One region of the Neorhizobium puerariae genome, then DNA from elsewhere that is predicted to be linked to it. Evidence: riboswitches for the same ligand, from Rfam matches in the RefSeq annotation. Region 1 holds a riboswitch; each other region holds the start of a gene.
The links. Region 1 has a riboswitch for thiamine pyrophosphate ahead of thiB (thiamine ABC transporter substrate binding subunit). Riboswitches for the same ligand answer to the same signal wherever they lie in the genome.

Region 1 (7,529 bases):
TCCGGTGTCTCGAAGCCCGCGATGAGATTGAGGAAGGTCGATTTTCCCGAGCCGGAAGGGCCGGTAACCGCGGTTACCGCACCGGCAGGCAAGGCACAGTCGAACCGGAAGCTCTTGTTTCCGAGCCCGATCTCGACCTTTTCCAGCACGATGCCGTCAGTCATGTCCTGCCCTCCGTTGTCCCGTCGCGCCCAGCATCGTCAGCGCCAGGCAGATCAGGCCTAGGATAAGCGCCAGCCCATCCGCATCATTGGTCCGATAGCTGGATAGCCGGCTATAGACAAGCCAGGGCAGGGTGGTGAGGTCGCTGGAGCCGAACAGGGCCACGGCACCGAGATCGCCGAGGGAAAGAGCCATGGCGAAGGAGAGGGCGGTGAGGAGCGGTCTTGCCAGAACCGGCAGGTCGATCTTCCGGAGCCTGGCGAGGCCGGAAATCCCAAGACTTGCGGCCAGTCTTCCGGTTTGCCGGCGATGGGCCTCGACTGCCGGCGCCAGGACGCGCATGACGAAGGGCAGGGCCATCAGCATGTTGATCAAGGCCACCAGTGCCGGCGCAAATCGCGCAACATCGCCGAACGATCTCAGCACCAGAAACCAGCCTGTGCCGAGCACGACCGGAGGCACCAGCAGTACCAGCGAGGACGTGCCACCGAGCAGGGCGGAAAATCCCCTGGCGGTTCTGCCGGGCCGTTTCATGTCGATGACCGTCGCCTGCGCTGCGATGATCGCCAGCGATGCCAGCACGGCCATCGAGCCGGCCGCAAGCGCTATCGCAAAGCTGGTCCATGCGGCGCGAAGGAAGAGGGGGCTTGCGGCAAGAGCCCAGAGATCGGCCCGCAGCCCGGCCAGAACGATGGACGAGAGCGGCAGGATCAGGAAAGCCGTGGCTGCCGCAATGGCGAATGCGTCCCAAAGCCGTGCCGGGAAGGCGCGGCCGTCGAAGCGGCGGGTTGGCCGGCCAGCCGTCAAGACCGCGTCATCGGGTGCCGGAAAGAGCGCCATTGCGATCAGGATCATCGCCGTGATGCCGATCTGCAGGAGCGAGAGCGCGATGGCGCGCGGCGGGTCGAAGTCGAAACGCAGCGACTGGTAGATCGCCACTTCGAGCGTGGTCGCCGCGGGACCACCTCCCAGCACAAGCACGAGCGTGAAGCTTGTTGCGCAGAGCATGAAGATCAGCCCGGCTATGCCGGGGATGACGCCCCGCGCCGCCGGCCACTCGACAAAACGGAAGACCGAAAGCGATTTCATGCCGAGGCCCGAGGAGAGAAGCCAGTATTCCGCAGGCAGGCGTTCCAGGGCGGCGAGCAGGAGCCGCGCGGCAAGCGGCAGGTTGAAGAAGACATGCGCCAGCAGGATGCCTGAAAGGCCGTAGATGCTGACCGGCTGTTCGAGGCCCAGTTTCAACAGCAGGCTGTTGATAAAGCCCTGCCGGCCCCATATGCCGATCAATCCGAGCGCCCCGATCAGCACCGGCAGGCCCATCGGCAGCGCCATCAGCCGGATGATCCACAGCCTGCCGGGAAAGCCCGGCCGCCGTGCGAGCGCCAGCGCAACGGGAAGCGCAAAGACAACCGACAGCAGCGTGGAAAGCAACGCCTGCCACAGGGTGAATTGCAGGACACGCCAGGTATAGGCGGTGAAGAACCGGCTGCCCGCGCCACCGGCATCCCAGGACAGCAGCGCGCAGGCGGCGACGCCAACGAAGAGGGTTATGCCGGTCAGGCTCAGGAGGCCCCCGGCGATTCCCCATCTTCGTTCGGTTCGTGTCAGCATGCGTTCAGTTCATGCTCATGGCTGTCAGCCATTCGTCGATCCAGAGCTGGCGGTTCTTCGCCACCTCATCCGAGCCCATCAGGAACGTTTTCCCCGGCTGGACCAGCTTGTCGAACGCGTCCGGCAGGGGCGCGGACGTCTTCGAAGCCGGCATCATCCAGTTCGTGGTGGGGATGATTTCCTGGAAAGCCGGGGAGATCATGAATTTCAGGAATTGTTTTGCCAGGTCCTTGTCGTCGGCGCCTTTCAGCATGCCGGCGACCTCGATCTGGATATAATGGCCTTCGGAGAAGGCGGCAGCCTGGTAACGGTCCGTTTTTTCCTCGACCATGTGATAGGCGGGTGAGGTCGTGTAGGAAAAGACCATGGGTACCTCGCCTTTGGCGAACAGGCCGTATGCCTCAGACCAGCCGGGGGTGACCGTCAGCACGCGCTTCCTGAGCTTTGCCCAGGCTTCCGGCGCCTTGTCGCCATAGACGGATTTCATCCAGAGGATCAGTCCGAGGCCGGGCGTCGAGGTGCGCGGGTCTTCGATCGCGATCTTCTGCGACGGGTCGCCTTCCACCAGTTCCTTCAGGCTCCTCGGCGGGGTCTTTATGGCCCTGGTGTCGTAGACGACTGCAAAATGACCGTAGTCATAGGGAATGAAGGTGTCGTCGGTGTAGTTGCCCGGTACCTTGACGGCGGCTGTATCGAGGCCATGCGGTTCGAACAGGCCGGTCGCCTTGGCTTCGGAGATGAGGTTGGTGTCGAGGCCGAGCGCGATATCGGCATCGGTCTTCGGGCCTTCCAGCTTCAGGCGGGTGAGCAGCGCCACGCCATCGGCGACGCCGATGAAGTTCACCTTGCAGCCGCATGTCTTCTCGAAAGCTTCCTTGACCTTGGGGCCGGGACCCCAGTCGGAAATGAAGCTCTCATAGGTGTAGACGGTGAGGGTTTTTTCCTGCGCCCCGGCGGGCACGGACATGGAAAGTGCGGCCGCAGCCGCGAACATCGAAACAATGAGCCTGCGCATCAGCGCCTCCTTTGGTCGTTGCAAGAGGAATAGGCGCTGATGAGGAGCCGTCTAATCCCTCCGCCGGTCTTAACCGGATCAGGTTCCGCGGGTTGGCAAAAGCCTCTCAGCCACGCGAAACCGCGTGGCACCCCGTTAGAGCGGACCAGATGTAGCGGCGGCGGGATTGGCTTGCAAGTGGGCGACGCCGCGAGGGCGAGGCGCCGAAAATTGGAAGCGATTTCCGGCACCTCCTGGAGATTCCGGTGTGGATCAGCCTGCGCTCATGTCCATGTACATGATTTCCCAGACATGTCCGTCCGGGTCCTGGAAGCTGCAGCCGTACATCGGACCCATCTCGATATTCGGTTTCCACTCTCCGCCGCCCGCGCCCAGGGCCTTGGCCTTGAAGTCGTCGACTTCCTGGCGGCTTCCGGCGGAGAGGCAGTTCAGAACCTCCTTCACCCGCCGGGCGTCGGCGATGTCGCCGTTGATGAAGTCCCTGAACTTCTCGTGTTCGAGCAGCATGACGTAGATCTGCTCGCTGACGATCATGCAACTCGCCGTCTCGTCGGAAAAGTTCGGGTTCCTGGTGAAACCGAGTGACGTGTAGAAGCGGGTCGCAACGTCGATATCGGCCACGGGCAGGTTCACAAAAATCATTCGCATGCCGGTCTCCTCTCCATTTGCCATACGCGCATGATCGCGCGTTCTATCCAAGGACGAAGAAGGAAGCGTGAAACCGACACGCAGACGGAAATTTTTCGCTCAATGCGAATTCCGCCGGAAGACCTTGAGTTCGCGCGGTGCGGCCGTCGTGCCGCCGAGACGGTCGGTGACGGCATAGTCGATGGTTCTTTCCACGGCCTCCGGCATGACCGGCTTGGTGAGAACGCCGAGGGAACCTTCCACGCCGTCCTTCAGGTCGTCAGGATTGCCGGTCATGAAGATCACGGTGACGCCGTATCGCCTGGCAAGCTCGCGGCCGATGTCCGGTCCGGTCCTGCCATCGGTCAGATTGACATCGACGATGGCAATATCGGCAAGGGGCGCAAGCTCCAGCGCGTGTTTGCGGGCATTGGCAAGACCCGTGACTTTCAGCCCCATGTTCTCGACGGTTTCGGCGATGTCGAGCGCGATGAGGAATTCATCCTCCACGATCAACACCCGCTGCTTCGCTGCTTCACTGGGCGGCCGACGACGCGGTACATTTGTCAGCATTGGATGTCCCCACACGATTCCCGGTTCTCAATTCCGGCAGGGAGGTCGATCGCCATTCCTGCCATCGGTGCGGACCGAACGGGCAGAGGTACAGGAATGTTCCGTTTCGTGACAAATATTCCGGCTCTAAATGGCTGTTAGAGTTAACAATTCGTTAGCTCAGCCTTCCAGCTCCTCGCGCAGCATTTCCAGTTCGAGCCATTCTTCCTCCATCCTGGTCAGGCTCTCGCGAAGTTTCTCCATTTCGGCGGCAAGTCGGTTGAAGGCGGCCGGGTCCTTGGCGAAGAGATCGGGATCGGCCATCTTCTTCTCCCGGGAAGCGATTTCCGCCTCGGCCTTCGCCATTTCCTTCGGCAGGTTTTCGAGCGCGAATTTCTGCTTGTAGGAGAGTTTTCCCTTGTTTTTCGGCGCCTCGGTCGCGGCGGCGTCGGTCTTCGGCTTTTCCGCCTTCTCCGCTTTGCGCTTCTCTTCCAGGGCGCCTTTCCGCTGGGCGAGCATATCCGTATAGCCGCCGGCATATTCGATCCAGCGGCCGTCCGGCGCCTCTGGATTGGCGGGTGCGATGGTGGAGGTCACGGTGCGGTCGAGGAAGTCGCGGTCGTGGCTGACGAGGATGACGGTGCCGTTGTAGCCGGCGACGATCTCCTGCAGCAGGTCCAGCGTCTCGATGTCGAGGTCGTTGGTCGGTTCGTCGAGGATCAGCAGATTGGAAGGTTTGGCCATGATGCGGGCGAGCATCAGCCGGGCGCGCTCGCCGCCGGACAGGTTCTTGATCGGCGTGCGGATCATCTGTTCCGGCTGGAACAGGAAATCCTTCATGTAGCCCGCGACGTGGCGCTGCTCGCCGTTGACGAGCAAGGTCTCCCCGCGGCCGTCGGTCAGGTAGTGGGACAAGGTGTCTTCCGGATTCAGGTCCTCGCGTTTCTGGTCGAGCGTGGCGATTTCCAGGTTCGTGCCAAGCTTCACCGTGCCGGCGTCGGGAGCGAGCTGGCCGGTCAGCATCTTCAGCAGCGTCGTCTTGCCGGCGCCGTTCGGACCGACAAGGCCGATCCGGTCGCCGCGATGGACGCGGATCGAAAACGGCGCGATGATCTGTCGGTCATAGGCCTTGGTGATGTTTTCCGCCTCGATCACCAGCTTGCCGGATTCCCGCCCCTCGGTGATCTCGGCCTTCACCGTGCCCTGCGGTCCCTTGTGGCCGCGGTAGGAGGCGCGCATGGACTGCAGTTCTCCGAGACGGCGCATGTTGCGCTTACGCCGCGCCGTTACGCCGTAGCGCAGCCAGTGTTCCTCGCGCTCGATCGCCTTGCCGAGCTTGTGCTGCTCCACCTCCTCGGCCTCCAGCACCTCGTCGCGCCATGCCTCGAAATGGGCAAAACCCCTGTCGAGCCGGCGTGAGGTGCCGCGATCGAGCCAGACGGTGGCGGTCGAGACCTTTTCGAGGAAACGCCGGTCGTGCGAGATCAGCACCAATGCGCTCTTCGTCTTGCGCAGCTCGTCTTCCAGCCATTCGATCGTCGGCAGGTCGAGATGGTTGGTCGGCTCGTCGAGCATCAGGATATCCGGCTCGGGGGCCATGACGCGGGCAAGCGCGGCGCGGCGGGATTCACCGCCGGATAGCGTCTTCGGGTCTTCGTGGCCGGTAAGGCCCAGATGTTCCAGCAGATAGGTGACGCGATAGGGGTCGTCGCCGGGGCCAAGGCCGGCTTCCGCATAGGCCTGCACGGTGGAAAAGCCCGCGAAATCCGGCGCCTGCTCGAGATAGCGGATGGTCGCGGCCGGATGCCGGAAAACCTCGCCGGACTGCGGCTCGACCATGCCGGCGGCGATCTTCATCAGCGTCGATTTACCGGAGCCGTTGCGGCCGACGAGGCAGATGCGGTCGCCCGGCTCCACCTGCAGGTTCGCTCCGGCCAGGAGCGGCGCGCCGCCGAAGCTCAGGAAGATGTCGTCAAGCTTTAGGATGGGAGGTGCCATATGGCCTCATGCTCCGGAAAAGTCGTAGGGGCGGGCGAGGATCATGGCCCTGCCGCTTCTTAGATGGATTTCCACCGGTCCTTCCGCAACGTTCGAAACCGTGCGGGAGGAGCCGAAAGGTAGGGAGAAGTTGTCGAGCGGATATCGCGCGCCGATGATGTCCAGCCCTTCCAGGCCGGAGAAGCCGACGACCGAAAAGAGCGAACCTTCGGGCAGATCCAGTGTCCTGGCTCCGGAAAGCAGGGGGATCGCCTCTTCCTCGCCGGATGTCAGCAGAATGTCGAAGCCGCGTTCGGCCAGACTCATGGCATGGATGAGATGCTGCAGCGCGTGGTCGCTGCGCTCGCCGCCGAGCGCGCCAGCGAAAACCAGCCGCGTCGCGCCGCGGTCTATCGCCTCCGACGTGGCGATTTCGCCGTCGGTTTCCGTCTTGGCGGGCGGATAGGTCTGCTGTTTCACGCCCGGCCATTGTCTTGCAAGCTCGGCATCGGTGGAATCGAAATCACCGACCCAGAGTTCCGGCTCGACCCCGAGTGCGGTCGCATGACGGATGCCGCTGTCGGCCGCGATGAAGCGGCTCGCGCTGACGGCCTTTCGCAGGCGTTCGGTGACAATGAGATCGCCGCCGAGCAGGATCGTGAAAGTCGCGTGGGTCATGACACTGCCCATAGCGTAAACCGAGCGGAAAGGGAAAGCCGCTTGCGCTTGCTTCGTCCATATCCAGTCACTAGTTTGCGCGGGGTTTTGAGATCGGGACGAAGACATGCAGTTTCAGGGTACAGCGGATTATATCGCCGACAAGGAGCTGATGGTGGCGGTGAATGCCGCGATCCGGCTTGAACGGCCGCTGCTGGTCAAGGGCGAACCCGGTACGGGCAAGACGGAACTCGCCCGGCAGGTCGCGGCTGCCCTCAGTCTCGATCTCATCGAATGGAACATCAAGTCCACGACCAGGGCGCAGCAGGGGCTTTACGAATATGACGCTGTTTCCCGGCTGCGCGACAGCCAGTTCGGAGACGAACGCGTCCATGACGTCACCAATTACATTCGCCGCGGCAAGCTGTGGCAGGCCTTCGCCTCGGACCGGAAGATCGTGCTGCTGATCGACGAGATCGACAAGGCGGACATCGAATTCCCGAACGACCTCCTGCAGGAGCTGGACCGTATGGAATTCCATGTCTATGAGACCGGCGAGACCGTGAAGGCCACGGTCCGGCCTATCGTCATCATCACATCCAACAACGAGAAGGAACTGCCGGACGCTTTCCTGCGCCGCTGCTTCTTCCACTATATCCGTTTTCCCGATGTCGACACGCTCACCCGTATCGTCGAGGTGCATTATCCCGGCATCAAGCAGGCGCTGGTGCGCAATGCGCTTGCCCAGTTCTACGAGATCCGCGAGATGCCCGGGCTGAAGAAAAAACCGTCCACCTCCGAGGCGCTCGACTGGATCAGGCTTCTCATTTCCGACGACGTGGACCCCGCCGACCTCAGGGGCGATGTGAAGAACGCCCTGCCGAAGCTTCACGGGGCGCTTCTGAAGAACGAGCAGGACGTCCAC
Region 2 (7,529 bases), on a different contig from region 1:
GCGCGGGGACCGGCTTTTTCCAGATGCGGTTTCAGGGCGCGAAAGCAGATCGACAGCGTTTCGCGGCCGGTCAGTTCCACCGGCACGTCATGGCTTTCGAACATGCTTTCGGAAGAGAGGATCACACGATCGTCGAGAAAGACCTCGGCGATCGTCGCAAGGCCGGCGAGACGAAGGACGGCAGGCCCCGGCGTCTCGTCCGTCAGCGGTCGGCGATACCAGACGTCCCTGTCGATCAGCGGTTCCGGATTGCTGCGGTCGAACCGGCCGGCCGCCTCCAGTGCTGCGGCTACCGTGCCCGGCACGGTAGCCGGGATGGCGTCGGGGTCGCCGGGAAGGTCGCCCGGCGTGGCGCAGGCGCCGGGTGCGGTCAGCACCAGCGACCAGCCATCGGATAGATGGCCGGTCCCGGTAATTCTCTTCCGAGGAGCGCTCACGCGGCCTCGCGGCTCTGGCCGAGCGTCAGCGCCAGGTCGGACATCAGGAGATCCCAGGCTTCCACGGCCGGATCGAGCGCATTGGCGAGCGGCGAGAACTTCTTGCGGGTCACGGCGCGGGCAAGCTGGAACTGGGCCGATTTCGCCACTTCCGAAATCTTCAGGGCGTGTTTCTCCGCCTCAGCAAATCCCCTGCCGTTCAGCCAGTCGAGATGGCTCGCCAGCAGTTCGAAGTTCGCGCCGACCTGCCGGAGCGTGTTGAAGGCGTATTTGTGGAAGAAGCCGAAATCGCGCTCCGCCACGCGCTCCACCTGGTCCGGAAAAACGTCCGCAAAGGCGCGGATCGGGTTTTCCCCCGGCCGCCGGGCATAGTGGTGCCGCAGCAGCTTCCATGCCGTCTCGCGGGTATCCCTGGCATCGGAGGAGGCCCCGGGGAATTTCACGAATTCCGTATAGGGCAGGAAGGGCTGGGTGTCGGGGGCTCCGTTCATCTGGAACAGCCCGTCGAAATCCTCGCCGGCGAGGCGGAAGAAACCGCCGTTGTGGAAATAGTCGATCTCCCGGCCCTCAAGATCGAGCCGGTTGATCGCCACCGTCGTCTTGCCGTGTTCCTGGCGGTAGGCGACGCCCCGCGTATCCGGCAGGTAGTAGCTGTCGAGCTCCATCAGCGTAAGGCGATCGCGCGCGATCTGCTCCAGCACATGCTGTTCCGGCCTGTCGAAGATCGCCAGTTCCGTCACGCGGATGCCGTAGAGCGTTTCGAGGTCCTCCAGCGGCACCTTGAAGAAGGTGAACTGGTCGCCCTCGAAATCCTGGGTCAGGGTGAAGCCGAGCATCGCTTCGGGAGGCAGGTTCTGCGCCGAAAGCACCTCGATCCAGAGGTCGACATAGCAGTTTGTCTCCGGCCACATGCGCTCGGCCGCATGCAGGGCATGCGGCGCATGGCTCGCCGGATCGAGAGCGGGAAAGACCGCCTTCATCGTTTCAACCCCAGAGGACCGCGCGGACGCTTTCCGGCCATGCCTTCACGTCGAGGCCGTGGGTGTGGAAGAGCGCGAGCGCGATGCGCTCCAGGCCGAAGCCGACGCAGGCCGTATGCGCCGTCGAGCCGTCTTCCAGGTAGAGGCCCCATTTCTGGCCGAACGCGTCCTGATGGTAGTTGAAGCTCATGCAGGCCGTCGGCTTGGTGGTCGAGGTGATCGGGATCAGGAGCTCGAACTTCAGGTTCTGGTCGCGCTGGTTGTTCGCGAGCATCTTGCCGGCGCGGCCGAAGAACGGGTCGTTGGCGATGTCGATCGAAACGTCGAGGCCGACCGACTTCATCATCTCGACGCCGCGGTCCATCCAGCGCTGGCGGAAATCCGTCACATGCTGTTCCGTGCCCATGCAGACATATTCGCGCATGCGGAAAAGCTGCTGGCGGGCCGGGTCCTTGGAGGGTTCGTGGCGGAAGCAATAGCTCTGCAGGTCGAAGAGGCCGCCTTCGGCCGGCAGCCTGCCGCGGCGCGCGACCGTCGGATAGAGCGGGTAGCATGCCGCCGGCGTCAGCACGATGTCGGTCGCCTCCTGGCCCTTGGTCCAGTCCTCGCCCACTTCCATGCATTTCAGCAGGCTCATGTGGTCGAGCTCGCTGCCGCAGAAGGAGTGCACCGTTCCGGCGAGCTGCGGGAAGCTCTTCATATAGCCGCTGGTCTCGAAGAATTCGCGGTTCATGCCGGGCGGAAACCGCATGGCCTCGGCGCCGTCGCCGCCGCCCACCTTGTCGATCAGCCGCTCGAAGGCGGCGATGATGTCTTCGAACCGGCCGCTGCGGCCGTAAAGTCCGTCCACGCCGGTCTCGATCAGAAGACCCGCATCGAACAGGCGGTCGAGGAAGGAAACTTGCATATCCATTGCTTCACCTCATTCAATTCATTTGACGGGCAATAATTCATTTAACGGGCGGACGTCAGCCGAGCAGGCTGGTGTCCGGTTTCTGCACGAGCAGCATGGTCGACGTGTTGCCGAGGATGCGGTCGTTGGAAATCATCAGCTGGGCGGAATGGGCGTCGCGCAGGTGCCGGCCGAGGCTGTAGGGCGTGCCGTTCTTGTAACCCATGATGCCGCAGATGATCATGGCCTGGTTGATGATCGTCAGGATCGTCTCGGAGGACGCGAGCTTGACGTTGTTCATGGCGATCGAGAAGGCCATGGACGAAAGCTGGTCCGGATCGGCCTTGGCATCCGCATAGGCCTTGAGGCCCGAGAGGATGTTCGCCTTGAGGAGCTGCAGCAGGTTCGAGGCCTCCGCCAGACGGATCGCGCCGGGCGGCTGGGCGCCGCTCGCCTTGCGGGCGGCGGCGCGGACGAAAGCCTGGGCGCGCAGGACGGCATCGGCCGCGATGCCGTACCAGACCGCGCTCCACAGCAGGTGGGAACTTGCGAGCATGGACTGCGCGGCGATCTCGGCGAAAGGCTTCGGGAAAATCTGGGCAGCCGGCGCCTCGCCCTTGAACAGGAAGCCGTCGGAGCAGGTGCCGCGCATGCCGAGCGTGTCCCAGTCGACGGTCTTCTCGAGCGTGTACTGGTTCTTCCTGAAGACGGTCATCACCTGGTCGCCGGGTGCCGCGTCCGCGCGGGCGCGGGAGGTGATCATGATCGCATCGGCATGGGCGCCGTAGGAGATCACGGTCGCATCCTTCTGCAGGCGACAGGTGGCGCCGTCGATCTCGATCGCGCAGATGGAGTTGCGCAGGTTTCCGCCGATGCCGGCCTCCGTGGTCGCCGAGGCGACAAGCAGCTGGCGGGCGCAGAGCTCGCGCATGAAGTCCCCATGCCAGGCGCTGTCGGCGCTGTGTTCGACCAGGCTCGAAACCTTGATCTGGTGCATGGCGAAGACCATGGCGCTCGCGGCGCAGGCCTGTCCCATGATGGAGCAGACCTCGGCCATCTCCTGCATGGAGGCGCCTTCTCCGCCGAAAGCCGCGGGAATCTGGATGCCGAGCAGCCGTTCGGCCTTCATGGCGTCGACCGCCTCGTGCGGGAAGCGACCTTCCTGATCGACGCGATCGGCGAATTCCGCGGCCACGGCCGCAACGCGATGGGCGCGTGCTCCGAGCGTCATGTCGGAGGCAAGGGCGGGAAGGCTCATCAGGCGGCCTCTTTGGCTTTCAGGATCTGGGATACCGTTTCCTCGATCGCCGAGATGCTGGCGAAGGACTTGCGGTTCAGCAGGTTATCCGGGAACTCGATGTCGAAAGCCTCTTCCAGGCCCAGCATGAGTTGCACGGATGCGAAGGAGGAAAGGCCTGCCGCATAAAGATCGGCGCCATCCTGCAATTCGGTCACTGCGACCGGAAGGTTGCCAACCCGCGCCAGCAGTTCACGAATGGTCTCGTTCATCTCGACGTCTCCCGATGGTCTTGGAACTCTGCGTTCATCGCTGGCGGCATGTTTAGTTGAGAAAGCATAAGATTCCGGTAAGAAACATGCTGAAAATCGGGCTGCGGGATTCGCTAAAATCCAATCGATCGCGCCCGCCTTTACCGGCTTGACAGATGCGAGGCCCCGGTTTTTGATGGCGATATTCACCAGGGGGGTCCCGGCAAGGGGCTGAGATACTGCTGGGCAATCCAGGCTTTGCCTGTTGCGGCGCAGTGACCCGTTGAACCTGATCCAGTTCATACTGGCGTAGGGACGGTGCAAGCGCTGACGGCATGCCGGCGGAATTCCGCCTTGCGCCCGATGGCGTTTTTTCATCATTCCAACACTGGAACTGGGTCTCCAAACGTCAAACCCTGGAGCCTCGAACCATGAATATTGCCACGTCCAAGCTCGCGCCGGTCGTCACCACCGGCCCGCTTCCCGCCTCGACGAAAGTCTTCAAGCCCGGCAACCTCCATCCCGGCATCCGCGTGCCGATGCGCGAGATCGCGCTGCATCCGACCTCCGGCGAGCCGCCGGTGACCGTTTACGACAGTTCCGGCCCCTATACGGACCCGGCGCATGTCGCGGCCATCGAAAAGGGGCTGCCGCGCCTGCGCGAAAGCTGGGTGCTCGCGCGCGCCGATGCGGAAGCCTACGAGGGGCGGATCGTCAGGCCGGAGGACAACGGCTTTGCAGCCGGCGATCGCCTCACACCGGAATTCCCGATGAGAAACCGGCCGCTGAAGGCCAGCGGCGGAAAAGCCGTCACCCAGCTCGCCTATGCGCGGGCCGGCATCATCACTCCGGAAATGGAGTTCGTCGCGATCCGGGAAAACCTCGGCCGGCAGGCCGTGAAAGAGGCATTGGAAAGAGACGGTGAAAGCTTCGGCGCCCACATTCCGGATTTCGTGACGCCGGACTTCGTCCGCCGGGAGGTCGCCGCCGGCCGGGCGATCATCCCCGCCAACATCAACCATCCCGAGTTGGAGCCGATGATCATCGGCCGCAATTTCCTGGTGAAGATCAACGCCAATATCGGGAACTCGGCCGTTACGTCCTCCATGGCGGAGGAGGTCGAGAAGATGGTCTGGGCAATCCGCTGGGGCGCCGACACGGTCATGGACCTGTCCACCGGCCGCAACATCCACAACATCCGCGAATGGATCATCCGCAATTCACCCGTCCCGATCGGCACCGTGCCGCTCTATCAGGTGCTGGAAAAAGTGAACGGCATCGCCGAGGACCTCACCTGGGAAGTCTATCGCGACACGCTGATCGAACAGGCCGAACAGGGTGTCGACTATTTCACCATCCACGCGGGCGTGCGGCTCGCCTATATCCCGCTCACCGTCGACCGCGTCACCGGCATCGTCTCGCGCGGCGGTTCGATCATGGCGAAGTGGTGCCTGCATCATCACAAGGAAAGCTTCCTCTACGAGCATTTCGAGGAAATCTGCGACATCTGCCGCACCTATGACGTGTCCTTCTCGCTCGGCGACGGTCTGCGTCCCGGCTCGATCGCCGACGCCAACGACGCCGCGCAGTTCGCCGAACTCGAAACGCTCGGCGAACTGACGCAAGTCGCCTGGGCGAAGGACTGCCAGGTGATGATCGAGGGCCCCGGCCATGTGCCGATGCACAAGATCAGGGAGAACATGGACAAGCAGCTCACTGTCTGCGGCGAAGCGCCCTTCTACACGCTCGGCCCGCTGACGACCGATATCGCGCCGGGCTACGACCACATCACGTCGGGCATCGGCGCGGCGATGATCGGCTGGTTCGGCACCGCCATGCTCTGCTATGTGACGCCCAAGGAACATCTCGGCCTTCCGGACCGCAACGACGTGAAGACCGGTGTCGTCACCTACAAGATCGCCGCCCATGCGGCCGATCTCGCCAAGGGCCACCCGGCCGCGCGCATCCGGGACGACGCGCTCTCCCGCGCCCGTTTCGAATTCCGCTGGGAGGACCAGTTCAACCTGTCGCTCGATCCGGAAACGGCGCGATCCTTCCACGACGAGACGTTGCCGAAGGAAGCGCACAAGGTGGCGCATTTCTGCTCCATGTGCGGCCCGAAATTCTGCTCCATGCGGATATCGCACGACATCCGCGCCGAGGCGCAGAAGGAAGGGCTGGAGGCCATGGCCGCGAAATATCGCGAGGGCGGCGACCTCTACATGCCGGTCGGGAAGGAGTGAGGGTCCGCCGCATAAATGGCGTGCCGTTTCCGCCCCCTCTGCCCTGCCGGGCATCTCCCCCACAAGGAGGGAGATCGGATGGGAGCACCGGCTTCCCCAAACAAGCAGCCGTTCTACTCGGGAGGCGCTTGAGGGGCGGGAAGGCCATGCCGCTTGTGATCTCCCTCCTTGTGGGGGGGAGACGCCCGGCAGGGCAGAGGGGAGCGCTATGAGGCAAATCAAGGCCTTGAGAGAAATCGGCCAGGAAAAACGCTGCCGTTCATCCCCGCCCTTTCGCGTCGTGTCTACAATCCCCTCGCTTCCGTCGCCGGAGTGTTTCGCGAGACGTTCGCGGGCAGGCGGGAGCCGGCGCTTCCATCGGAACCGTAACGTGCGGGGACGGTGGAAGAGGTGAAAGCCATGGGAGCGGAACGGGAAACCGGACTTCTCCCTATCAAGCCTCCCCCTGGCCGCCGGGCCGGGTTCGGTTGAGCCGTCCAAGTGGCAAGGTTTCCCGAAAGGAGACCGCGAACGAAGCCATGCAGCGAGGCGAGATGATCACCTGTAGGGGCCGGAAGCCCCGAGAGAACGCCGAAGGCCACGCGAATGCGGAGCCACCTTATACAAATCAATCGAGGTTCCGCATTCGCGTGGGCTCTCCGATCAGCGTAGCGTCCTCAAAAGCGGGAACCGGTTTTGGGGCAGGGTGCGGGAGAAAAACATGACACGGGCAAGACCTGCCGCGTGAATGCCGTCGCTCGTCATCCCGGAGGATAGACATGCTCCTCGCCGCGGAAATCGCTGACCGAATAACACCCGCCTTCGCGCCGCACCGCGCTTTCGCCGATCGCGGCCTTGCCGTGGCCGCCCGGAATATCCAGCACGTAGGTCGGCTGGCAGAGGCCGGAAATGTTTCCGCGCAGGGCCGAGACGATCTTCTGGCCCTCGGCGATGTCGAGGCGGAAATGGCCCGTGCCCGGCGCAAGGTCGGGATGATGCAGGTAATAGGGCTTTATCCGCGTCTCGACGAAGGCCTTCATCAGGTCGCCCAGCACCGCCGGGTCATCGTTGACGCCCTTCAGCAGCACCGTCTGGCTCACCATCGGGAAACCCGCATCGATCAGCCTTGCGCAGGCCGTGCGGGCTGTTTCGGTCAGTTCGCGCGGGTGGTTGGCATGCAGCGCCACATAGATCACCTTGCCGCTTTCCTTCAGCGCCGAGATCAGCGCCTCGCCGATGCGGTCGGGCTCGACCACCGGCACGCGGGTGTGGAAGCGGACGATCCTCACATGCGGGATGTCGGCAAGGCCGCGCATGATCGCCGCAAGCCGCCGCGGCGAAAGCACAAGCGGATCGCCGCCGGTGAGGATCACTTCCCAGATGTCCGGATGCTCGCGGATATAGGCGAGCGCGGCCGCCAGCTCGTCGGCGGCAAGCGTGCCGTCGCCCTCGGGGCCGACCATTTCGCGGCGGAAGCAGAAACGGCAATAGACCGGGCAGATGTGCACCG
Region 3 (7,529 bases), on a different contig from region 1:
TGCAGCCGGACGAGATGAAGAACAGCTTCATCGAGCACGGGCTCGCGGATGTGGAGCAGGCCTCCCTGCTCATCCGCATGGACTACCGGTCCTTTGACGATTACTGGGCGCCGATAGCCGCCGGCGAAGGGCCGCTCGGCAAATATGTGGCGGGGCTCGATCCCGTCCTGCGGATCAAGGTGGATGCCGCCGTCAGGGATGCCTACGAAGCCGGAAAACCGGACGGCCCCCGTTCCTTCGCGTCCGTGGCCTGGGCCTGCCGGGGTGTCGTCCCCCGGTAGATCTTTGCCGCATCGGCCAAGGGCCGGCGGCCAACCGTTTCCGGGTCCTGGCCGAAAAGCCGCCATCGTTCGCCGGGCGGTGGATCAGTGCGCCGGGCGGGTGCCGCCGCCCTTCCTTTCTGCATCGTGGGTGTGGTGGCTGTCGCGTTCGCCGCCGCCACCGGAGACCCGGCTCCTGGAACGCAGGTCGCTGCCGGCCGGCGGCTTGTCGACCTTCAACGGCGCCCTGGCGTTTTCATGCGAGGCGCCGGGGCCGCCCTGGCGAATGCTCGCCGGCGTCTTTTGCGATGTCGACATGCGAGTTCTCCCTATCGGTCCTGCTGGTAGCCCTGATGGGTCGTATTGATTTTCGTGTTGCCCTGCTGTCCCTGCTTGCCGGGGTCGTTCGCGGCCTGCATCGCGCCGCGTTTGGCATCCGGAGAATGGTTCTGCTCCCCGGTCCCCTTGTGGCTCAGGTTGCCGGAGGGTGTCGGAGGAAGTCTGCTGCTCATCTCGGGCCTCCCTTTCTTTCCAGGTTTCCCGAAATCCTAACCCGCGGGGATTCCCGATGTTCCCGAAAAGGCCTGCCTTCCCCTCTACGAAGCAAAAGAGGCAGGCGGTGAGATGCCGCCTGCCTCCTCAATCCGTCAAAGTGGGAGCGTCCCGGCCTAGGCCGCCATTCCCCTTCTCTGCACGCCGCGCGGCGACATCCGTCTTGCCGCATCGCCCGCCTGCCCGATCTCGAAGCGCGCCAGCAGTTCCGACAGCCGCCCGCTTTCCTGCGCGAGGCTCGCACCCGAGGCATTCATCTCCTCGACCATGGCGGCGTTCTGCTGCGTCACCTGATCCATGTGGTTGACGGATGTGTTGATCTCCGACAGGCCCGACGCCTGTTCATGCGCCGCAACCGCGATGGCATCCATATGCTCGTTGATCGTCACCACCAGACGGGCGATCTCCTTCAGGCCGCTGCCGGTGTCATTGACCAGGACGACGCCCTGATTGACCGCCTCTTCGGAATTGCCGATGAGCTTCTTGATCTCCTTGGCGGCATTGGCCGAACGCTGGGCGAGTTCGCGAACCTCCTGCGCCACGACCGCAAATCCCTTGCCCGCCTCGCCCGCACGGGCCGCCTCGACGCCGGCGTTCAGGGCCAGAAGATTGGTCTGGAAGGCGATCTCGTCGATGACGCCGATGATCTGGCCGATCTGGTTGGACGCCGTCTCGATCCTGCCCATGGCCTCGACCGCATTGGACACGACCTCGCTGGACGTCTCGGCCCTGGTGCTCGCGTGGCGAACCATTTCGCGCGCCTCGTTGGCGCGTTCCGCCGTCTGGCGCACGTTGGTCGTGACTTCCTCCAGCGCGGCGGCCGTCTCCTCCAGCGATGCGGCCTGCTGCTCGGTCCGCTTGGCGAGCTGGTCCGAGGCGGTCGAGATTTCGCCGCTGCCGCTGCGGACGCTGAGAGCCGCCATGTTCACGCTTTCCAGGGCGGAACGGAGCTGGTGGACAGACCTGTTGAAGTCATGGCGAAGGGATTCGAACTGCTCGGCGAAAACCTCGTCGATCTCGCAGAGCAGATCGCCGGACGCCAGACGGCGCAGGCCGCCGGCGAGGCCGGACGTCGCCTGTTCAAGCCGCTCTTCCGCCTCGGCTTCCGCCCTTCTCTGGATTTCGATCCGTTCGGCCTCGGCCGCCTGCCGGGACCGCGCCGCATCGGCTTCGAGCTCGCGGTTCTGGACGGCCGCCTCGCGGAACACCTCGACGGCGCGCGCCATGTCGCCGATTTCATCCCGGCGTCCGGCCCCCGAAACGGTGACCGAAAGGTCTCCCCCGGCAAGCATCCGCATGACACCCGTCAGGTGCCCGATCGGATTGGCGATCCGGAAGATGATCGTGAATATCGCGGCCAGCGAGAGCGCGACGGTGACGAGCGTCGCTATGCCGTAGATCACGATGGACTGCGTCGCCGAAGACAGGTTCCGGGCCGTCAGCTCGGTCATCTCGCTCAGAGATGCGGATGCGATGCCAGCGATGGACGCTTGTGCCGGGCCGGCGGGTTTGCGCCAGTCGTCGACGGCCATGTCGAAGGCGCGGCCCGCCTGGAATTCCTTGATGGCGGCGGTACGCTGCTCCGCATAGGGGCCGGCGAAATAGGTCGACTGGGCCGTCCTGTACAGGCTCCTGATCCGCTCCGGCGTTCCCTCGCCCTTGACGATCTGCGTGATGATATCCCACGAAAGCGCCACCCTCGCATCCTGAACGGCGATCTCGGCCAGCTTGCCGGCGGGCAACGGCTGCTTCGAAATCAGCGCGCCGACGAGCGTGGAATTGGCGGTCCCGAGCTGCGTGCGCGCGGTCCATGCCAGCGAACGCAGCTGGGTGAATGCGATCATCGCGGGGTTGCGGGCATTGATGGCCGCTTCGACCTGATTGGCGGCCTTCTCGATGTCGAGCAGCATCTGGTCGGCAAGCCCGAGCACCGTCTTGCCGAGGGCGGGGTCGCGATCCCTGACCGGTTGCGTGAGCGCCGCGTCGATCCTGGAGCGGTAGCTCAGCCACTGATTGTAGTTTTCGAACATGGGGGCGAGCGCCGCCCGCAGGGTTGCGGGCTCGATATCGTCCGCAACGGCCTTCGCGGCCGAAAAAGCGGCATCGAGGCTCTTTCGGCCGTCATCGATATTGTTGCTGCTGGAGACGACCTCGGCCGGCTCCAGCTTGATCGCGGAGGAAATCCCGCCTCGTTCCCCCCGCATTCCGAGAAGCGCATCGAACAGGGAAGCGTCGAGCCGGGCAAGTTCGGCAAGCCGGGCGGAATTCTGCTGCAGCCGGGCTTCCTGCAAAAGCAGCTTCCCCATCAGCCCCATCACCGCGACGCTCAAGATCGCAAAGGCAAATATCAAGATATTCTTGATGGAAAATCTCATCCTGTTATCCCCCAAAATAATCGCCGTCCGAAATTCCCGGTCGCAGGCAAGCATCTGGCGACGCCACCACGGCCGGGCACACAATTTCAGGAGAATTACTGGCAGGAATTGGATAAGTTTCCCTTAAGATCAGAGGATTGCGGCCTACTGATCATATCACCTTGCGTCACTTATATTAGAAGATAGTCACGGCATCCGCACCCGCAGCAGCCTCAGGGCGTTGATCGTCACCAGAACGGTCGCGCCGGTATCCGCAAGGATGGCCGGCCAGAGGCCGGTGATGCCGATGATCGTCGTCACCAGGAACACCGCCTTCAGGCCGAGCGCGATGGTGATGTTCTGGTAGATGTTGCGCATCGTCCGCTTCGAAAGCTCGATCATCCCCGCAATATCGCCGACCCGGCCGTGCAGCACCGCCGCATCCGCCGTTTCGAGCGCCACGTCCGTGCCGCCGCCCATGGCGATGCCGACGTCCGCGGCTGCCAGCGCGGGAGCGTCGTTGATGCCGTCACCCACCTTGCCGACGACGAAACCCTCGCGTTTCAGCTCGCCGACGATACGCTGCTTGTCCTGCGGCAGCAGTTCGGCGCGCACCTCGATACCGAGTTCCCTGCCGATCGCGGACGCCGTCCGGGCGTTGTCGCCGGTCAGCATCACCGTCTTCACGCCGGCATCCGAAAGCGCCTTGAGACCAGCCTTCGCATCGGCCCGCGGCTCGTCGCGCATGGCGATCGCGCCTGCCAGCACGCCGCCGACGATCAGCACCGAAACAGTCTTTCCCTCGTCGTTGAGGCTGGCGATCCGCTTCGAATGGGCGGGCGGCAAGGCGACGCGCTCGCCGGCAGCCTTGGGAGAACCGAGGAAGACCTCCTGGCCTTCCACCATCGCGATGACGCCCTTGCCGCCCAGCGCCTTCGCATCGCTCGCGGCGGGAATATCCACCTCGTCCTCCGCAGCTTTCGCAAGGATCGCGACGGCCAGCGGATGGCTGGAGCCCGTCTCAAGGGCCGCGGAAAGGCGCAGCACGTCCTCGGCATTGCGGCCGAAGACGATCACGTCGGTCACCTGCGGCCTGCCGGCCGTCAGCGTCCCGGTCTTGTCGAGCGCCACCGCCGTCAGCTTGCCGAGCGTTTCGAGCACGGCGCCGCCCTTCATCAGCAGGCCACGGCGCGCGCCGGAGGAAAGCGAGGCGGCGATCGCGGCCGGTGTCGAAATGACCAGGGCGCAGGGGCAGCCGATCAGCAGGATCGCAAGGCCCTTGTAGACCCACTCGCCCCAGCCGGCTCCGGAAACGAGCGGCGGCAGGATGGCCACCAGAGCCGCGACCACGACCACGCCCGGCGTGTAATAACGCGAGAAGCGGTCGATGAAGCGTTCGGTCGGCGCCTTCTTCTCCTGCGCCTCCTCGACCAGCCGCACGACGCGGGCGATCGTATTGTCCGCGGCAGCGGCGGTCACGCGTATGCGCAGCGCCGCATCGCCGTTGATCGTGCCGGCGAAGACGGCATCGCCGGCATCTTTGGCGACCGGCGTGCTTTCACCCGTCACCGGCGCTTCATCGATGGCGCTTGCCCCCGCGACGATGACGCCGTCGGCCGATATCCGGTCTCCCGGGCGCACGAGAATGATGGAGCCGATGGCGAGGCTTTCGGCCGGCACCTCGCGGGTCCTGCCCCCTTCCCGGCCGTCCACTTCGAGAAGCGCGTTCTTCGGCACGAGGGCGGTCAGGCTCTGGATGCTCTGCCGCGCCCGCCCGGCCGCCACACCTTCCAGCAGTTCCCCCACGAGGAAGAGGAAAACGACGGCGGCCGCCTCTTCCGAGGCGTCGATGACGACGGCGCCGACGGCGGCGATCGTCATCAGCATCTCGATCGAGAACGGCGTGCCGGCAAGCGCCGCCATGATGGCGCGACGGGCGATCGGCACCAGGCCGATCAGCATCGCGGCCGTGAAGATATACGGTTCGTAGGCCGGAACCAGATGGCCGAGGCCATATGCGGCTGCGAGCGCCGCCCCGACAAAAATCGTCAGCCGGCCCTTGGCGCTTTTCCACCACGGCCCCTCCATCGGCCCGTGGTCGTGGCCGTGCAGACCCTCGATCTCCTGCCCGGCGTCGGCGCGGTGATCGTGCCCGCCGCCATGGCGGTGCGCGTGGCCATGCGCTCCCTCGTGGTCGTGGCGGTGCTGGCCATGGTCATGCGTGCAGTCCGGTCCATGCACATGGGCGTGCCCTTGCGCATCGTGATCGTGCCCATGATCGTGACGCTCCGCGCCTGCCGGCGGCTTCTTTCCCAGTGCACGCAGTGAATATCCCAGCCCGGTCACTTTCCTTTCGATCGCGGTCAGGTCGCTGGTGCCGTCATGATCGACCGTCATCGTGCCCGCGGCGACGGACACGGAGACATCTTCAACACCCGGCATGCGGCGCACCGCCGTGTCGATCTTGGTCGCGCAGCTTGCGCAATCCATGCCGCCGACCTTGTACCGGGCCTGATTTGTCACCGTCATCATCTCTCTCCTTCTGGATCGAGCACCTGCTTACAACCTATAGCGACTAGAGCTTCAAGGGCGTTTTTCAAGAATTTGCTGGCGGTCACCGGCCGATTTGCGCTAAGCCTCGTTTCTGACAGGGGCGTCCGGCGAAAGCCGGGCTGAGAAGCACCCTTTGAACCTGAACCAGATCATGCTGGCGGAGGGAGTCGTCCGGGCCTTCTACTCATCGCGCCCGCGCCTGCCCCGCCCAACGAGGCGAGAATGCAGACAATCTCCTTCCCTGGCGAAACGCCCGGCCAGTTGCTGGCCGCGATGCGCGCCCAAAATCCGCTCGTGCAGAACATCACCAATTTCGTGGCGATGAACATCGCGGCGAACGTGATGCTTGCGGCGGGAGCTTCGCCTGCCATGGTGCATACGCAGGAGGAGGCTGGCGAGTTCGCCCGCATCGCCTCCGCGCTGACCGTCAATATCGGCACGCTCTCGCCGGATTTCCTGATGGGCATGAAGGAGGCGGCAAAAGCCGCAGGAGAAACCGGAAAGCCCTGGATACTCGATCCCGTCGCGCATTTCGCCACCGGCTATCGCCGCGCCGCCACCGCCGAACTCATGGAATTGAAGCCCGCCATCATCCGCGGCAATGCTTCCGAAATCATCGCGCTTGCCGGCAGCAGATCGAGCGGCCACGGTGTCGACAGCGGCGACCCGACCGAGGCCGCGGAAGGTTCCGCCACAGCGCTTGCCCGTCAGAGCAGCGCCGTGGTCGCCGTCACCGGCGAGGTGGATTTCGTCACCGATGGCCACCGTTCGGCGCGCATCATGGGCGGTTCGGACCTCATGCCGCGCGTCACCGCGCTTGGCTGCTCGCTGACCTGCCTTGTCGGCGCCTTTGCCGCGACAAGGCCGGAAAAGCCTTTCGAGGCAACGGTCGCCGCGCTCGCCATGTTCGCGGTTGCCGGCGGCCAGGCGGCTGCCGAGGCCTCTGGTCCCGGCTCGTTCTCTCCCGTCTTCCTCGACCGGCTCGCGGCACTTTCGCCCGAGGCGCTCGATGCCGAGGCCAGGATCACGGGCGCATGAAGACCTTCGATCTTTCCGTCTATCTGGTCCTCGACCCCGATCTCTGCCGCGCGATCGGCATGGTGGAGACGGCCCGGCTCGCCGTTGCCGGAGGGGCGACCATCGTGCAGCTCCGCGACAAGCAGGCCGATACGGCCGCGATGATCGAAACCGGCCGGGCGTTGAAGGCCGCGCTTGCCGGCACCGGCGTGCCGCTGATCGTCAACGACGACGTCGAGGCGGCGATCGCGATCGGCGCCGAAGGCATCCATGTCGGCCAGAGCGACATGGCGGCGGCAACGGCGCGCGAGCGCGTCGGCCGCGGCATGATCCTCGGCCTTTCCGTCGAAACGGAGGAACTGGCGCGGCGGGTCGATCCTTCGATCGCCGACTATGTCGGCATCGGACCGGTCTTCGCCACCGCCACCAAACCGGACCACGAGCAGCCGGTCGGCTTCGAGGGGCTCGCGCGCATCGTCGCGGTGGCCCCGGTTCCGGCGGTCGCGATCGGCGGCCTGAAGGCGGAGCATGCAGGCCCGGTGCTTGCGGCCGGAGCAAGGGGCATCGCCGTCGTCTCGGCGATCTGTGGCCAGCCGGACCCGGAAGCCGCCGCCCGAAGGATTGCGGACGAGATCGAAAAGGCACGCGCATGACGACCAGACCGATGATCAGGAATGTTCTCTCCATCGCCGGTTCGGACCCTTCCGGCGGCGCCGGCATCCAGGCGGACCTCAAGACGTTTTCGGCGCGCGGAGCCTATGGCATGGCCGTGCTGACCGCGTTGACGGCGCAG
Region 4 (7,529 bases), on a different contig from region 1:
GGCGAAATCGTCCGCAAGGCGAACGTCACCGAGCCCTATAGCAAGGACGGACACTGGAGAGACCCGCGGCCGCGCCTGGCGGTCGCCGACGGCCGGATCGCCCTCACCGATCCCCGCCATGCGCTCGTGCGCGTCATCGACGCCGAAACGCTGAAGGAAACCCGCACGATCCCGGTCGAAGGGCAGCCTTTCTCCATCGTCGCGGTGGGCGGTTCCGGCGCATCTCATTGATGTGAGATGTGCAGATACGGGGTCGAGACGGCGGCCCCGTATCCTGGCCCGCCGAAAACAGCGGAGCGTCGAAGGTCCGAAGCCGACCGGGGCCAAAGCCCTGAAACCCTGTGCCCCGGCTACGTCGCCCGCTCGTCGAACTACAAACATGAATGGAGATGGACATATGAAGAGGAAGCTTCCGGTCACGGTTCTTTCCGGCTTTCTCGGCGCCGGCAAGACGACATTGCTCAACCATATCCTCGCCAACCGCGAGGGGATGCGGGTGGCGCTCATCGTCAACGACATGAGCGAGATCAACATCGACGCCGCGCTTGTGCGGGAGGGTGGCGCCAACCTTTCCCGCACACAGGAACAGCTTGTCGAAATGACCAACGGCTGCATCTGCTGCACGCTGCGGGACGATCTTCTCAACGAGGTGCGGGCGCTCGCCGAACAAGGCCGCTTCGACTACCTGCTGATCGAATCCACCGGGATCGCCGAACCGCTTCCCGTTGCTGCGACCTTCGATTTCCGCGACGAACAGGGCCGGAGCCTCTCCGATGTCGCCCGGCTCGATACCATGGTCACGGTGGTCGATGCTGCGAACCTGCTCGCCGACTACGGTTCCGCGGACTTCCTCGCCGATCGCGGAGAGACAGCCGGCGACGGCGACAACCGTACCATCGTCGATCTGCTCGTCGAACAGATAGAGTTCGCCGATGTCGTCGTCCTCAACAAGGTCAGCACCGCCACGGCCGCGCAACGGGACGCGGCGCGGAAGATCATCGTCGCACTCAACCCGGATGCGAAACTGATCGAGGCCGATTTCGGCAGGGTGGACCTCGAGGACGTGCTTGGCACGGGCCGCTTCGAGTTCGGGAAAGCCGAGCAGAATCCTCTGTGGTTCAAGGAATTGCATGGCTTCAAGGACCATGTGCCGGAGACCGAGGAATACGGCATCCGCTCTTTCGTCTACCGGGCCAGGCAGCCCTTTGAACCCATGCTCTTCCAACGCTTTGTCGAGCGGTCGTGGCCGGGCGTGGTGCGGGCAAAAGGTTTCTTCTGGCTGGCGACGCGTCCGCTCCATGTCGGTGAGATCAGTCAGGCCGGATCGCTGGTCAGGACCGGCAAGATGGGGCTGTGGTGGGCCGCCGTGGCGAGGGAGCAGTGGCCGCGCGATCCCGGTTTCGCTGCGATGATGAAACCCTATCTCGACCCGGTATGGGGCGACCGGCGGCAGGAAATCGTCTTCATTGGCGCCGATCCGATGAGCGAGGAGAAAATCCGCACCGAACTCGACGCCTGCCTGATCGACAGCCCCGTTTTCATGCCGGAACTGTGGCGCAACCTGCCCGATCCTTTCGCAAGCTGGGATCGCCAGGCGGCCTGAGGCCGACATGAAGCCGGCGCGATGTCCTGCGCAATGAGCAACCGCCTCTTCCGACTGAGGCGCTCGGATATCATTGCGCGGGACTTCATTGTGGCGATCTAGCGGATCTCGACCGCGACGTCGTCTGGAGCCGGTGCAGCCTCGATCAGCCCCATCTCCTGCATGAAGGCGCCGAAACGGGCGTAGCGGGCACGATCGAGAGCGGACGGGCGCTTTGCGAAACGCGGCAGCGTATCGAAGAACGCCGTCCGGTTCAGTTCGTCGTCGAGGTTGGGATAGGCCTTGACGAAGAGACGCCATGCCTCCTGCGGATGGTTGGTGATATAGATCGAGGCCTGTTCCACGGCCGCGAGAAACCGCGGCAACCTGCCGTCCTGCGCGAGATCGCGGCGCGTGACGAAGATCAGCTCGTCATAAGCCGGAACGCCATGCTCCTCGGGAAAGAAGGCGCGTCCCTCATGTCCTTCGAGCTTCATCTGCGTCAGTTCGAAGTTGCGGAAGCCGCCGAGCGTCGCATCCACCTTGCCGCCGATCAGCGAGGGAGACAGGGAAAAGTTGACGTTGATCAGTTCCACGTCCTCGTTGGTGAGACCTTCGGAGGCCAGCATGCGCTTCAGCATGGCGTCCTCGAAACCGGTCACCGAAAAACCGACCTTCCTACCCTTCAGGTCCTTGAGACTTTTGACCGGGCCGTCCGCCAGCACCGTCACCGTATTGAGCGGCGTTTCGACAAGCGTCCCGAAGCGAACGAGCGGCAGGCCGGCTTCGTGGTCGAGATAGAGATTGGGCTGGTAGTGGATGCCGATATCCGCCTGACCGGCAGATACCAGACGCGGCACCGCGGAGGGGTCGGAGGGAGGGATCAGTTCCACATCGAGGCCCGCAGCGGTGAACAATCCCCGCTCCCCGGCGATCACCATCGGCGCATGGTCGGGATTGACGAACCATTCGAGAAGCACGGTGAGCTTGTCGGCGGCTTGCGAGGAGGCAGGCGCAAGCGCGCCGGCAAGCGCCACGAAGGAGGCGAAAAGGATGCGGATCATGATCGTGCAGAACTCCTGAACGAGGGTGAGGATGTGGGATCGGCTTCGCTGGCCCAGGGCGCCAGGCCAACTGTCAGCCGATCGATGAGAAGCCGTAGTGCGAGCGTGAGGATTGCGAGCACGGCCATTGCCGCAAACACCATATCGGTCTGCATGCGGGCATTGGACTGAACCATGACGAAGCCAAGCCCGCCGGACGCGCCGACCCATTCGCCGACGACGGCGCCGAGCGGCGCCAGCGGCCCGGCAACCCGAAGGCCGGAAACGAGGCTCGGGATCGCCAGCGGCACCCGGATGCCGACAAGAGCCTGCCAGTGATGGGCGCCGTCGAGCGAAACGGCATCGAGGATTTCCCGGTCGGTGCGCCGCAGCCCGTCGGCGAATGCCGAGGCAACCGGGAAGAAGATGATGATTGTCGTCATTGCCACCTTCGAGGCTAGGCCGAAGCCGAGCCAGAGAACCAGGATCGGAGCGAGTACGAAAACGGGAAAGGCCTGCAGGATCAGAACCATCGGCCAGACGAGGCGGCCGAGAAGCGGCAATGCCGCAACCCCGAAGGCGGTGGCGGCGCCGAGGACGGCGCCGAACAGCAGCCCCAGGACGATCTCCGTCAGGGTGATGATGCTGTGCCGCAGCAGAAAGCCGGGCTGATGCAGAAAGGCGGCGGCCACCGCCATCGGCGACGGCAGAATATATCTCGGCGGCGCAAACAGCCAGACGCCCGTCTGCCAGAGAGCGACAAGCACGATGATGCCAAGACCTGCATGAGACGCGCGCATGACGTGGTCAGCCGCGATGATAGGCCGCTACCGGACATTCCTCGAATAAAAAGCGAAGCGCAGATATCATCGTTCGATCTCCAGACAAACCAATCACGGAGATCCAGGTGAAGCGGAGAAGAGAAAGTATCGTCGGCGACGCCATTTCCGTTCCTACGCCGGCATAACCCGGATCAGGTTCAAGGGTCCGGCTCACCGCCATCTCAGCATCGTACGATGCTCCCCTCGGAATGGTACGAAACTGTCGACTTTCCAGGCGCCTGTCAATGGGCACGGAAAGATCGACAAAAAGCGCGGCAACAGCAGCGCCGGGACCCAACGATACACGCAGTCGTCAGAAATTCCAGTCCTCGTCCTCGGTCGCCACCGCCTTGCCGATGACATAGGACGATCCTGACCCGGAGAAGAAGTCGTGGTTCTCGTCGGCATTCGGCGAGAGCGCCGAAAGGATCGCGGGATTGACCTTGCAGGCTTCGGACGGGAACAGTGCCTCATAGCCAAGGTTCATCAACGCCTTGTTGGCGTTGTAATGCAGGAATTTCTTGACGTCCTCGGTCAGTCCGACGCCGTCATAAAGGTCTTCCGTGTACTTTGCCTCGTTGTCGTAGAGTTCGAGCAGCAGGTCGAAGGCGAAATCCTTGATCTCCTGCCGCCTTTCCTCGCCCAGCCGCTCAAGCTCGCGCTGGAATTTATAGCCGATGTAATAGCCGTGCACCGCCTCGTCACGGATGATGAGGCGGATGAGATCGGCAGTGTTGGTCAGCTTGGCGCGGCTCGACCAGTACATCGGCAGATAGAAGCCGGAATAGAACAGGAAGCTTTCGAGGAAGACGCTGGCGACCTTTTTCTTCAGCGCATCACCGGATGCATACTGCTCCATGATCAGCGCGGATTTGCGCTGCAGGAATTCGTTCTCCTCCGACCAGCGATAGGCATCGTCGACATCCGGCGTCAGGCAGAGCGTCGAGAAGATCGATGAATAGGAGCGCGCATGCACCGCCTCCATGAAGGCGACATTGGAGAGCACGGCCTCCTCGTGCTGCGTGGCCGCATCCTCCATCAACCGCACGGCGCCGACCCCGTTCTGGATCGTGTCGAGCAGGGTCAGGCCCGTGAAGACCCGGATGGTGAGTTGCTGCTCCTCGGGCTTCAGCGTCGCCCAGGAGGGGATGTCGTTCGACAGCGGCACCTTTTCCGGCAGCCAGAAGTTTCCTGTGAGGCGGTTCCAGACTTCGAGGTCCTTGTCGTCCTCGATGCGGTTCCAGTTGATGGCTCGGATGCGTGAGATCGGCCTGATGGCGACGTTCATTGATGGATTTCCTCGACAAATTGTGATGGTGCCCGGAGCCCCCTCACCCTGCCCTCTCCCGAAGGAGAGAGGAGGACGCCGCGCATGCCGCATCTGTCTTCTTCCCATCGGGAAGAAGGTGCCGGCAGGCGAATGAGGGGGCCACGCGCTCGAAGGCCCGCGGCTGAAATCAGGTCAGAGCGTACAAGACACGCAGCCCTGCACCTCGGTGCCGGACAGCGCCATCTGGCGCAGCCGGATGTAGTAGATGGTCTTGATGCCCTTCCTCCAGGCGTAAATCTGCGCCCGGTTGATGTCGCGCGTCGTCGCCGTGTCGCGGAAGAACAGCGTCAGCGACAGGCCCTGATCGACATGCCGGGTGGCCGCAGCGTAGGTGTCGATGATCTTTTCCGGACCGATCTCGTAGGCGTCCTGATAATATTCGAGATTGTCGCCGGTCATGAAGGCGGCCGGATAATAGACGCGGCCGATCTTGCCCTCCTTGCGAATCTCGATCTTCGAAACGATCGGATGGATCGAGGAGGTGGAGTGGTTGATATAGGAGATCGAGCCGGTCGGCGGCACCGCCTGGAGGTTCTGGTTATAAAGACCGGAGGTCATGACCGCCTGTTTCAGCGCCAGCCAGTCCTCCCGCGTCGGGATGTGGATGCCGGCCGTCTCGAACAGCCCGGCGACCTTCTCCGTCGCCGGTTTCCATTCGGCCTCTGTGTATTTGTCGAAATACTCGCCGGATGCGTATTTCGAATTCTCGAACCCCCTGAAGCTCGTACCTCGCTCGGCCGCCAGAAGGTTCGAGGCGCGCAGCGCGTGATACGTCACCGTATAGAAGTAGATGTCGGTGAAATCGATGCCCTCTTGCGAGCCGTAGAAGATGCGTTCGCGGGCGAGATAGCCATGCAGGTTCATCTGCCCGAGGCCGATCGCGTGGCTTTCGTCATTGCCCTTCTCGATCGATGGAACCGAGGCGATATGGCTCATGTCGGAGACTGCGGTCAACGCCCGGATCGCCGTCTCGATCGTCTTGCCGAAATCGGAGGAATCCATCGCCGCCGCAATGTTCAGCGAGCCGAGATTGCAGGAGATATCCTTGCCCATATGTTCGTATGACAGGTCGTCGTTAAACGTGCTTGCCTCGCTCACCTGCAGGATCTCCGAGCAGAGATTGCTCATGGTGATGCGCCCCGCAACCGGATTGACCCGGTTCACCGTGTCCTCGAACATGAGGTAGGGATAGCCGCTCTCGAACTGGATCTCGGCGATGATCTGGAAGAACTCGCGCGCCTTGATCTTTCTTTTGCGGATGCGGGCATCCTCGACCATCTCGCGATATTTCTCCGTCACCGAAATCTCGGTGAAGGGCATCCCGTAGACGCGCTCCACGTCATGGGGCGAGAACAGGTACATGTCCTCGTTGTTCCTGGCGAGTTCGAAAGTAATGTCCGGGATGACGACCCCGAGCGAGAGCGTCTTGATCCTGATCTTCTCGTCGGCATTCTCACGTTTCGTATCGAGGAAACGCATGATGTCGGGGTGGTGTGCATGCAGGTAGACCGCGCCCGCCCCTTGCCGTGCGCCGAGCTGGTTGGCGTAGGAGAACGAATCTTCCAGGAGCTTCATGATCGGAATGATGCCGGAGGACTGGTTCTCGATCTGCTTGATCGGCGCACCAGCCTCGCGGATGTTGGTGAGCGACAGCGCAACGCCGCCGCCCCGCTTCGATAGCTGCAGGGCCGAGTTGATCGAGCGGCCGATCGACTCCATGTTGTCCTCGACGCGCAGCAGGAAGCAGGAGACGAGTTCGCCCCGCTGCTTCTTGCCGGCATTGAGAAAAGTCGGGGTCGCCGGCTGGAAGCGGCCGGAAATGATTTCCTCCACGAGACCGCGGGCAAGCTCCTCGTCGCCGCGCGCCAGCGTCAGCGCCACCATGCAGACGCGGTCCTCATAACGCTCCAGATAGCGTTTTCCGTCGAAGGTCTTCAGCGTGTAGCTGGTGTAGTATTTGAAGGCTCCCAGGAAGGTGGGGAAACGGAATTTCCTGGCATAGGCCTGATCGAAGAGATCGCGGACGAAATTGAAGGAATACTGGTCCAGAACCTCCTGCTCGTAATAGCCTTCGGTCACCAGGTAATCGAGCTTTTCCCGAAGGTTATGGAAGAAGACCGTATTCTGGTTGACGTGCTGGAGGAAATATTGACGTGCGGCCAGCCGGTCCTTGTCGAGCTGGATTCGGCCCTGCTCGTCGTAGAGGTTCAGCATGGCGTTCAGCGCGTGGTAATCCAGCGCGGGTTCCGCGGCCTTCGCCGGCCTGTCTAGCGTAAGCGTGTCCAAAATCGTTCCAATCCATGTCTGACGTTAGCGACGTCCTCGACCGTTCCAAGAAGCTCGAAACGATAGAGGAAGGGCACGGCGCACCTGGCGGAGATGATGTCTCCGGCAAGCGCGAAAGCCGCGCCGAAATTGGTGTTGCCCGCTGCGATGACGCCACGAAGCAGATTGCGGTTGCCGGCATCATTCAGGAAATGGATCACCGGTTTCGGCACCGCCCCTTTCGTGCCTCCGCCGCCATAGGTCGGCACGATGAGCACATAAGGCTGCCGTACCGAAGGCGGAATCGCGCTGCCGTCCATCGGCAGGCGCAGCGCCGGCATGTCCAGCCTCTCCACGAAACGCCGCGTGTTCTCCGACCGGCTGGAGAAATAGACGATATCGCCCATGGCTGGGACGTATCAGACGAGACTGCCGATCATGTCGGGCCGGAAGCCGGCCCAGTGCCGCTCTCCCGCCACGACGACCGG

Region 2: linked by a shared signal. The riboswitch ahead of thiC (phosphomethylpyrimidine synthase ThiC) and the one ahead of thiB (thiamine ABC transporter substrate binding subunit) in region 1 are both predicted to bind thiamine pyrophosphate.
Region 3: linked by a shared signal. The riboswitch ahead of thiM (hydroxyethylthiazole kinase) and the one ahead of thiB (thiamine ABC transporter substrate binding subunit) in region 1 are both predicted to bind thiamine pyrophosphate.
Region 4: linked by a shared signal. The riboswitch ahead of ACFFP0_RS25480 (ABC transporter permease) and the one ahead of thiB (thiamine ABC transporter substrate binding subunit) in region 1 are both predicted to bind thiamine pyrophosphate.

What each region holds. Positions count from the first base shown of each region.
Region 1 is NZ_JBHMAA010000014.1:212,617-220,145, forward strand. It holds gene ACFFP0_RS12840 (thiamine ABC transporter ATP-binding protein) at 1-164, opposite strand, end outside; gene thiP (thiamine/thiamine pyrophosphate ABC transporter permease ThiP) at 157-1,776, opposite strand; gene thiB (thiamine ABC transporter substrate binding subunit) at 1,781-2,770, opposite strand; TPP riboswitch at 2,830-2,936, opposite strand; gene ACFFP0_RS12855 (VOC family protein) at 3,044-3,439, opposite strand; gene ACFFP0_RS12860 (response regulator) at 3,539-3,991, opposite strand; gene ACFFP0_RS12865 (ABC-F family ATP-binding cassette domain-containing protein) at 4,151-5,968, opposite strand; gene ACFFP0_RS12870 (thiamine diphosphokinase) at 5,975-6,625, opposite strand; gene ACFFP0_RS12875 (AAA family ATPase) at 6,732-7,529, shown strand, end outside.
Region 2 is NZ_JBHMAA010000077.1:198,560-206,088, forward strand. It holds gene ACFFP0_RS31965 (glycoside hydrolase family 2 protein) at 1-437, opposite strand, end outside; gene ACFFP0_RS31970 (DUF1839 family protein) at 434-1,417, opposite strand; gene ACFFP0_RS31975 (amino acid--[acyl-carrier-protein] ligase) at 1,422-2,330, opposite strand; gene ACFFP0_RS31980 (acyl-CoA dehydrogenase family protein) at 2,386-3,567, opposite strand; gene ACFFP0_RS31985 (acyl carrier protein) at 3,567-3,818, opposite strand; TPP riboswitch at 3,999-4,131, shown strand; gene thiC (phosphomethylpyrimidine synthase ThiC) at 4,229-6,040, shown strand; gene ACFFP0_RS31995 (lysine-2,3-aminomutase-like protein) at 6,781-7,529, opposite strand, start outside.
Region 3 is NZ_JBHMAA010000008.1:319,909-327,437, forward strand. It holds gene ACFFP0_RS06875 (class I SAM-dependent methyltransferase) at 1-281, shown strand, start outside; gene ACFFP0_RS06880 (hypothetical protein) at 366-578, opposite strand; gene ACFFP0_RS06885 (hypothetical protein) at 590-772, opposite strand; gene ACFFP0_RS06890 (methyl-accepting chemotaxis protein) at 929-3,187, opposite strand; gene ACFFP0_RS06895 (heavy metal translocating P-type ATPase) at 3,374-5,695, opposite strand; TPP riboswitch at 5,806-5,902, shown strand; gene thiM (hydroxyethylthiazole kinase) at 5,942-6,757, shown strand; gene thiE (thiamine phosphate synthase) at 6,754-7,389, shown strand; gene thiD (bifunctional hydroxymethylpyrimidine kinase/phosphomethylpyrimidine kinase) at 7,401-7,529, shown strand, end outside.
Region 4 is NZ_JBHMAA010000032.1:206,714-214,242, forward strand. It holds gene aztD (zinc metallochaperone AztD) at 1-231, shown strand, start outside; gene ACFFP0_RS25470 (GTP-binding protein) at 398-1,603, shown strand; gene ACFFP0_RS25475 (ABC transporter substrate-binding protein) at 1,702-2,646, opposite strand; gene ACFFP0_RS25480 (ABC transporter permease) at 2,643-3,425, opposite strand; TPP riboswitch at 3,559-3,661, opposite strand; gene nrdF (class 1b ribonucleoside-diphosphate reductase subunit beta) at 3,760-4,734, opposite strand; gene nrdE (class 1b ribonucleoside-diphosphate reductase subunit alpha) at 4,909-7,062, opposite strand; gene nrdI (class Ib ribonucleoside-diphosphate reductase assembly flavoprotein NrdI) at 7,044-7,448, opposite strand; gene nrdH (glutaredoxin-like protein NrdH) at 7,461-7,529, opposite strand, start outside.